DNA from 4 places in the Sporolactobacillus caesalpiniae genome. Region 3 is predicted to be linked to each of the others. Evidence: predicted binding sites of a transcription regulator. Region 3 holds the regulator's gene; each other region holds the start of a gene.
What was found. Region 3 encodes LexA, which represses DNA repair genes until DNA is damaged. Its sites were predicted from a motif close to CGAACATATGTTCG; they were not measured.
Positions count from the first base shown of each region.

Region 1: a site for LexA is predicted at 846-859, ahead of uvrB (excinuclease ABC subunit UvrB). Genes of this name have one in related genera too.
Region 2: a site for LexA is predicted at 1,234-1,247, ahead of ABWW58_RS01285 (Rpn/YhgA-type helix-turn-helix domain-containing protein). Genes of this name have one in related genera too.
Region 4: a site for LexA is predicted at 1,114-1,127, ahead of addB (helicase-exonuclease AddAB subunit AddB). Genes of this name have one in related genera too.

Region 1 is NZ_JBEVCB010000002.1:542,453-544,661, reverse strand. It holds gene ABWW58_RS05990 (cell division protein) at 1-6, shown strand, start outside; gene ABWW58_RS05985 (AbrB/MazE/SpoVT family DNA-binding domain-containing protein) at 424-714, shown strand; gene uvrB (excinuclease ABC subunit UvrB) at 966-2,209, shown strand, end outside.
Region 2 is NZ_JBEVCB010000001.1:280,682-282,890, forward strand. It holds gene ABWW58_RS01275 (endonuclease MutS2) at 1-394, shown strand, start outside; gene trxA (thioredoxin) at 490-807, shown strand; gene ABWW58_RS01285 (Rpn/YhgA-type helix-turn-helix domain-containing protein) at 1,312-2,160, shown strand.
Region 3 is NZ_JBEVCB010000006.1:54,662-56,870, forward strand. It holds gene lexA (transcriptional repressor LexA) at 805-1,419, opposite strand; gene yneA (cell division suppressor protein YneA) at 1,580-1,873, shown strand.
Region 4 is NZ_JBEVCB010000002.1:365,305-367,513, reverse strand. It holds gene ABWW58_RS05155 (phosphatase PAP2 family protein) at 1-214, shown strand, start outside; gene ABWW58_RS05150 (peptidylprolyl isomerase) at 258-695, shown strand; gene ABWW58_RS05145 (thiamine-binding protein) at 719-1,009, shown strand; gene addB (helicase-exonuclease AddAB subunit AddB) at 1,223-2,209, shown strand, end outside.

The sequences.
Region 1 (2,209 bases), on a different contig from region 3:
AGTTGAACGTCAATTCGAATACTATGATCGATTTGGAATGGAAAGGTAAGAAGTGTTTACCGACATACCATGAAATCGAAACCAAGGCTCTAAATGAAGCGCTGCCCGCAGATCGAGGATACCAGTTGAATTGTGGAGGATGATCGTTAGTTGCTAGGAAAATTCGCTCTGGGACGTACTTGACGTTAGTAGTGGTTCTTTTAGCGCCGGATCGGCTATACTCGTTTTCTCTAATCTTTTCTTTTTTATATGTGCTTGCCAATGTTAAAAAGTGACTGAATTTGAAATCGAGTACAGTAAAGTGAATTTTTGTTTATTTTTTTTAAACCGTTTACACAGTCATACCTATAACGTGGTAGTATAATTAATAGACAACATCTGCTTGACTTGGCCTGGATAAGATGGAGAGGAGGGACCTATATATTGAAATCGACGGGTATTGTGCGTAAAGTTGATGAATTAGGACGTGTCGTTATTCCGATTGAGCTTAGGAGAACTTTGAATATCAAGGAGGGTGATCCGCTCGAAATCTTCACTGAAGATGAACGGATTATTTTCAAAAAATATGTGCCTAATATGGCATGCCAGATTACGAATGAGGTGTCGCCGGATAATTTGGTACTTGCGAATGGAAAGCTGATTCTGAGTCGCAAAGTGGCAAAAAAAATTGTGGATGAAATTGAAAAGTATATTGGCGAAGATATTAATTCGTAAATGATTCCGAAGAGAACTTCTGTGGCGTTTTGCCATGGGAGTTTTTTAATTTCGCTCAATCATAGAAAAAGTCCGTACTGGTTATCCTGTTTATGCTTTTATCTGCTAAGCTGCGGTGATGAAAAATATTGGGAATGTCCGTTCGCTTTCTGCTGTGTAGTTATGCTATAATTTAAGAAACAATTTTTCTATCTTGGACAAATAATGCACGTTATTCATAGAAAAACGAGAAAAGATTGGAGGACGTTACTATGGATTTTCAGCTTGCGTCCCATTTTCAGCCGCAAGGTGATCAGCCGGAAGCGATTCGGTCACTCGTCAATGGGATTATGGACGGTGAAAAACACCAGACATTGCTTGGAGCGACAGGAACAGGCAAAACATTTACCATGTCGAATGTCATTGCTCAGGTGAATAAGCCGACATTGGTCATTGCACACAATAAAACGCTTGCCGGGCAGCTCTATAATGAATTCAAGGAATTTTTCCCGAACAATGCCGTTGAATATTTTGTCAGCTATTATGATTATTATCAGCCGGAAGCCTATATTCCGCAGACGGATACCTATATCGAAAAAGATTCGAGCATCAATGACGAGATTGACAAGCTGCGCCACTCGGCCACAAGTTCATTGTTCGAGCGGCGTGACGTGATTATTGTCGCCAGTGTGTCCTGCATTTACGGTTTAGGTTCTCCTGAAGAGTACGGGTCAATGGTGCTCTCACTCAGACCGGGCATGGTGAAGGAGCGGGACGCGATGCTGCGTCAGCTCGTCGATATCCAATACGCGCGCAACGACATAAACTTTACCCGCGGTACGTTTCGTGTGCGCGGCGATGTTGTCGAGATCTTCCCGGCGTCGCGTGACGACCACTGTATTCGCGTCGAATTTTTCGGTGATGAAATTGAGCGCCTGACGGAAATGGATCCGATGACCGGAGAGCTTGTCGGTGAACGCGAACATGTAGCCATTTACCCGGCTTCTCACTTTGTTACCGGCCAGGAAAAAATGAAACGAGCAATCGTGAATATTCAAAAAGAGCTTGAGGACCGTTTAAACGTACTTAACGAAAACGGAAAGCTGCTGGAAGCACAGCGGCTGGAACAGCGCACGCGCTATGATCTGGAAATGATGGAAGAGGTTGGCTTCTGCTCAGGCATTGAGAACTATTCCAGACATTTGACGTTCCGAAAACCGGGAGAATCACCGTATACGCTCATGGACTATTTTCCAAAGGATTTCTTAATTATGGTTGATGAATCGCACGCCACACTCCCACAGATTCGCGCGATGTACAACGGTGACCAGGCCCGAAAGAACATGCTCGTTGACCATGGATTCCGCCTGCCTTCGGCGAAGGATAACCGGCCGCTGAAATTCGAGGAATTCGAAGAGCGTGTCAACCAAATTGTCTATGTCTCCGCAACACCTGCAGACTATGAATTGGAGCACTCGGGAACACCGGTGGAACAGATTATCCGGCCGACAGGGCT
Region 2 (2,209 bases), on a different contig from region 3:
GGATGGGTACATCGTCAGCAAGATCAGCAATCAGGAATATCTGGTTCAAGCCGGCATTTTAAAAATGAATGTCAAGGCGAGTGATTTGAAGAAAGTTAAAGAAAAAAAGAAAGTCAAACCGGTTGTGAACGTGCGTACATCGGGGCAAACCGTGCGTCCGGAATTGGACTTGCGCGGTGAGCGTTATGAAGACGCGATGCTTAAGGTCGAGAAGTATTTGGACGAGGCCTTGCTCGCCGGTTACGCGCGCGTCTCCATTATTCATGGGAAAGGAACCGGCGCGCTTAGAAAAGGCGTGACTCAATTGATTGATCGTCATCCACGTGTGAAAGCGTCACGATTAGGTGCACAAGGCGAGGGCGGAAGCGGCGTGACCGTCGTTGAATTCAAGTGACGCGGGCGCCAAGCTGAATAATGGCATCTGCTTCTTGCACATGCTATACTTTGTGACATAGAGCATTTTGAACTTTTTGAGGAGGTTTTTCAGTAATGGCAATTAGTCAGGTAAATGATGCAAATTTTACGGATGAAACGTCAAAAGGACTCGTACTTGCTGATTTTTGGGCAACATGGTGCGGACCATGCAAAATGATGGCTCCAGTTCTTGAAGAAGTTGATTCCGAATTAGCGGATAATCTTAAAATTGTTAAGTTGGATGTTGATGAAAATCAAGCTACTGCGAGCAAGTACGGAGTTATGAGCATCCCAACGATGTTCTTGTTCAAAGATGGCGAAGTGGTCGACAAAGTTGTTGGTTTCCAGCCGAAAGAAGCATTGGCTGAACGTATCAAGCAGCATATCGGCTGACAGCTAAGCAATTGAATTAAGTAATTCACCGAAACCGGGACGTATCGCTCACATGCGACAACGCCCGGTTTTTTTTATTGTCTAGGGAATTATCTGAATTTTAGTTAACTCGTTTTAGAACTTCTGGAGAAACGGAACCTGGCTACACAAAGCAGCGGAATCCTCAACAACCACTTTGGTTGATTCAGGTAAACCGCATCTCAAGCAGGTGAACGAATAACTTGGCAGATGATTGAAAACTTCATCAGTTAAGCGGCAGCAACTGTAACAGGTGAATTGATCGCGGGTCGCCTTTATGAATGGTTCGAGTGCAGTGCCTATGCTCGATAGAAGACGAAACCGATACTGAATCTTCGGTCATACACATCAACTGTCCAAAATAATTGACGCATTTTATTTCAATATAAGGTATACTAATAGCCAACACGACCGTTTGTTCTCTTCTCGATTCGTTCCACACATTCCTTTCGCATGACCGAAACATACCTCGCAAGGAGGCTTCCTATGTCTATAGACCACGACCGACGCTTTAAAGTCCTGCTGCACGAGTTTTTTGATGAATTTCTCGAAGCCTTCTTCCCAAAAATTTACCAGGCGCTTGATCTTTCCGAGAAAAAATTTCTTTCCGAGGAACTGTTCGCAGATATGATCGAAGGCGACAAAAAACGGGCAGATGTTATCGCGGAAACGAAGCTGAAATCAAAAAAAGACGTCATTCTGATTGTCCATCTTGAAGCACAGAATTATTACCAAGAAGATTTTTCTGAACGGATGTATATCTATTACAGCATGATCTATCTGAAATTTCGAAAACCTGTTTTACCAATCGCCATTTTCAGTTATGATGGAGTTAGAGATGAATCGGACGAATTTGTGGTGAAAGTGCCTCATCTAATGATTGTTAGCGAGTTCCATTTTTTGAAACTCGAACTTTCCAGAATGAACTGGCGAAAATTTATGAACAGCAATAATCCGGCCGCCGCCGCGCTGATGAGCAGGATGAACTACTCGAAAAGGGAACGTGTACAAGTACGACTCGCTTTTATTAGGCAAATGATCCACATGCATCTTGGAGAAGCGCGTGAGAGCATGATCAATGGATTTTTCGAGACCTATCTTCAATTAGAAAAGGAAGAGGTGGATCAATTGATGGACCAAGCGAAAAAACTCCCAGACGAAATTCGAGAAGAAGTGCTCAAGTGGCCCAATTCCTTTTATGATCGCGGAAAGAAAGAGGGAATTGAACAGGTTGCCCGGAAGCTGCTGCAAAAAGGAATGAGTCATGCTGAAATCAGTGAATTGACCGGATTGAGCGAAGCAGCGATTAAATCGATGGCAGGCGCCGTTGAATGAGCTGAATTATAGAGTTCACCCAATGAATGATCACCTGTCATATTTGCTA
Region 3 (2,209 bases):
TTTCCTTCATTTTAACCGACTTTGTAGGTCATGTATACGAAGTCGGGTGAGTATTTTTTGTAATTCAGTTGGAGAGTTGGGAAAAACCGGGCACAGCCCGGTCCTTACTTCCGCAGGATGCAGTGACTTTCGCTAAATGCGGTTTTGAATCATCAAGCTTGTCTTGAACAAACAGTTCTAGTTCATGAATCATTTTGATCCTTAATTAAGTAACGTGGCCGGAATAAAATAAGCGGAGATTTTCCGGCTATTTGCATCATGGTGCTTGTTTTACAGGTAAATAAGGGTAATTTTTCCGCTTATGCACGGAAAAGCCCTCTATTTTCACGTTTTTCGATGCGATAAGCGGAATTTTTCCGTCTATTTAAGCTATTTTTTCATTCATTTTCTAAATAAGCGGAATTTTTCCGTTTATTTCTTAGATTGGGCGGCTTACCTAATCGTCCATCCGAATCTTATGACCATATCGTCGTACCGGCAAGGCAAAACGATAAACTTTCTTTACCTGTTAGGAAAAACCAAGCTGTGCTTGGCCTTAAACCATACTGATTTTTGTGTACGCTCCGATTGTTCGCTTGGGGCGATCTGGAAGCCTCCTCGAACAGACCATTATCTGCGGGGAGCTCCCTGCCTCGCAATCAACAGAGACGCTCCTGCAGGCATCTCACCTTTCATATCTTTAAAATGCCACTTATCTTAGTATCCGGACCAAAATCATCCTTTCTTGCTTATAGAAAAACCTCGGAAGATCACTAGTTTCTCCGAGGCTTTTGCATACATTGTTCTTTGAATCTGTGTATCAGGTTATTTGATTGACCGGAAGACACCAACGACTTTCCCAAGAATAACACAATTATCAAGTAATATTGGATCCATCAGTGAGTTTTCCGGCTGAAGTCTTACATGGTCTTTTTCCTTAAAGAAACGCTTAACAGTTGCTTCGTCCTCATCGGTCATCGCAACAACAATTTCACCATTTTCAGCTGTATGCTGCTGTCGGACGATTACCTTGTCTCCATCAAGAATGCCTGCGTTGATCATGCTTTCGCCGGATACGTTAAGAATAAATGCGTCAGCATCCTCAACCATTGAACTTGGAATGGGAAAATATTCTTCAATATTTTCAATGGCGCTGATTGGGAGCCCGGCGGTTACTTTTCCAATAACAGGAATATTTACTGTCTTTTCCGTAAATACATCATTGTCATGGTCCAACACTTCAATAGCTCTTGGTTTCGTGGGATCACGCCGGATATATCCTTTTTTTTCTAGGCGTGCAAGATGACCATGCACCGTTGAGCTCGATGCGAGTCCGACGGCGTCGCAAATTTCACGTACCGATGGTGGATAGCCTTTGCTCGCAACTTCATGTTTTATAAAATCTAATATAGACTGCTGCCGATTTGAGATTTTCATAATGCTTCTCCTTTTCCTTATCTTGTCAATAGTATACCATTCAAAAAAAACAGAAGCAAACATTTGTTCTAAAACCATTGACACAAATGCACGTTCGCATTAAGATAGTTACAACGAACAAAAGTTCTCGAGAACACACATTCCTTAGAGGGGGAAATTTTAAATGAATTTAGTTCCGAATAAAAAAACAAAAGGTCTTTCGTTTCTTATCTTGTTTTGTATTATGACAGTTGTTTTATTTTTGACATTAACAAATACAGTTGCTGCTGATCAAAATAACTATGAAAAAATTACGGTTAAAGCGGGGGATTCGCTTTGGTCTATTGCCACAAAATACCAAAATGAGAATCCAGGGCTCTCAAAACAGGCATTCGTCAGTTGGACAAAGAGTAAGAATGGATTAATCCGTGATCACATAATTCCAAATCAAAGGCTTATCATTCCGGTGAAAAAGTGAGTTGTTAAATTTATGAGTGGGTTATTTTACGTTGGCAGAAGTATGTTTTTGTGATATACTGTTATATAACAAAGGGATTTAGATGTTTATGTATTGGTACAAACGCTTTTTCCCTTTCTGATTTTTGGTGTTTGCGAAGTTTTTAACCGTTAATGATTTTACAATTATTAATGGCCATTTTTCATCCTCCTTCAGAAGAAAGCTTTTCTTATTATTATAAGAACACGCTTTCTTTTTTTTATCTATCTTTTGATGAAATGAACGATTTCAAGGAGTACAAGGTTGACCGGAAATCATGAGATAGTGTAAACTGAACTATGGATAATTGACACAAGG
Region 4 (2,209 bases), on a different contig from region 3:
GCTGATTTTGCTTATTCTTCCACTGATTAAATCAAAATGGATTCGAATTGTCTGGGTTGCTTTAGGTGTAGCGATGATCTTACTGATCGGGTTCAGCCGCCCATTTTTGCGTGTCCATTATTTCACGGATATTCTCGCAGGTTATTGTGCCGGCGGTTTTTTCGTCGGGATATCAGCGATCGTCCTTATTTTTGTATATAATAGAAAGCGTTGACGACAAACCGCGCCGAGAAAAGGTGTCAGGACGGAGGATTTATATGAAAAAAGGTTCAATTACGATGGAAAACGGTGAAGTGATTGCTATTGATTTCTTCCCGGAAGATGCGCCGAATACGGTCGCTAATTTTGAAAAGCTGGCTAACTCAGGCTTTTATAATGGAGTGACTTTTCACCGTGTTATTCCCGGGTTTGTCAGCCAGGGCGGCGATCCGACAGGAACTGGGATGGGCGACGCAGGGTACACGATCAAGTGTGAGACGGATGGTAATCCGCGCAAACATGTTGCCGGGGCGCTTTCCATGGCACATGCCGGACGCGATACAGGATCATGTCAGTTCTTCATTGTCCATGAGCCGCAACCGCATTTGGATGGTGTTCATACGGTTTTCGGACAAGTAACGAGCGGATTGGAAACCGTGCTCGCCATGCAAAACGGCGATGTTATGAAAAACGTGAAGGTTTGGGACGAAGAGTAAAATGAATTCGGGGGATGCTACCGATGCCAATCAGCAATGTAGGACTTCAAATTCTGCCCTTTTCAAAAGAAAAGGACACATATGGACTGGTTGATGAAGCGATAAAAGTGATTCAAGAGTCCGGAGTGAAGTACGAAGTGACTGCGCTCGAAACGATTCTTGAAGGTGAACTTGACGAACTGCTCGATGTCGTAAAGAAAACCGTGTATGCGACAGTAGAAGCAGGTGCCGATGAAGTTGCAGCTGAAGTGAAAATTCATTTTCGTCCGCAGGGTACATCGATTGAGGAAAAAGTAGGTAAATACCGGAAATGAAATTTACACGGTTCAATATGAACAGGAAAAATAAAAGCCACAGAGGTGCGAATCTCTGTGGCTTTTACTTTTGGACATATAAAATAACAGCAAATGTAATTAAAAGAACAAACGTTCCCTGTGTGCTATAATTGTCGTATAAATGTATTGATAAACATTTGATCCGCATTTCGGATCTTTATTTATAGAACGATGATCAGGGGGAGAGAAACTATGTCTGTTCGATTTGTTTTGGGAAGACCGGGAACGGGGAAGACTGCGGATTGCTTGTCGGAAATTCGAAAGCAGTTGCGTGAACAGCCGGATGGGACACCGCTGATTTATTTGGTTCCCGAACACATGACGTTCAGCATGGAGTATACGCTGGCATCGACACCCGAATTGGGCGGTATGACTCGGTTAAATGTGTACAGCATGCCTCGTCTCGCCTTGCGCGTGCTGCAGCAATCCGGAGGAGCGACGCGGCGGCATTTGAATGCGACGGGTGTTTCCATGCTGCTGCGTAAGATTGTCGAGCAGAGTAAGAAGGATTTTCGCCTGTTCCGAAAAGCGTCGCAACAGAGCGGATTTTATGATCTGCTCAGTGATACGCTGATCGAGTTCAAGCGCTTTTGTCTTGAACCTGAAGAAATTGCTGCCGAAGCAGAACGAATTAATGGAGATCGTGCTGATCAGCTTCTCTTGAAGGACAAGCTTCATGACTTATCATTAATCTATCAGTCGTTCAATCAGGCTTTGGAAGGCAAGTACATTGATAGCGAAGATTATTTAAAATTAATGGTTGAGCGAATAGACGGTGCTGGCTTTCTTAAAAAGGCAGATGTTTGGATTGATGGCTTTCAAACGATGACACCGCAAGAAATGCTAGTTGTTGAACAACTGATGACAACGTGTAAGCATGTTACGATCGCACTTGGCACAGATCAAATCTACGATCGTGCACCTGACGAATTTTCGATGTTCCGGCATCCTGCACTCCTATTTTTGCAATTAAAGGAGAGGGCGGAATCGAGCGGGCAAACGATCGAACCGATTATCTTGAAAAGAGACGTGCACCGATCTGAAACAGATGCGTTGAGGAACATCAATCTGCATTTCGGACACTATCCTTATCAAGTGAGCGAGGCTACGGACGGAGTCGTGATGACTGAAGCCGCGAACCGTCGCGAAGAAGTGGAGCAGGCAGCGCGCAATATTATT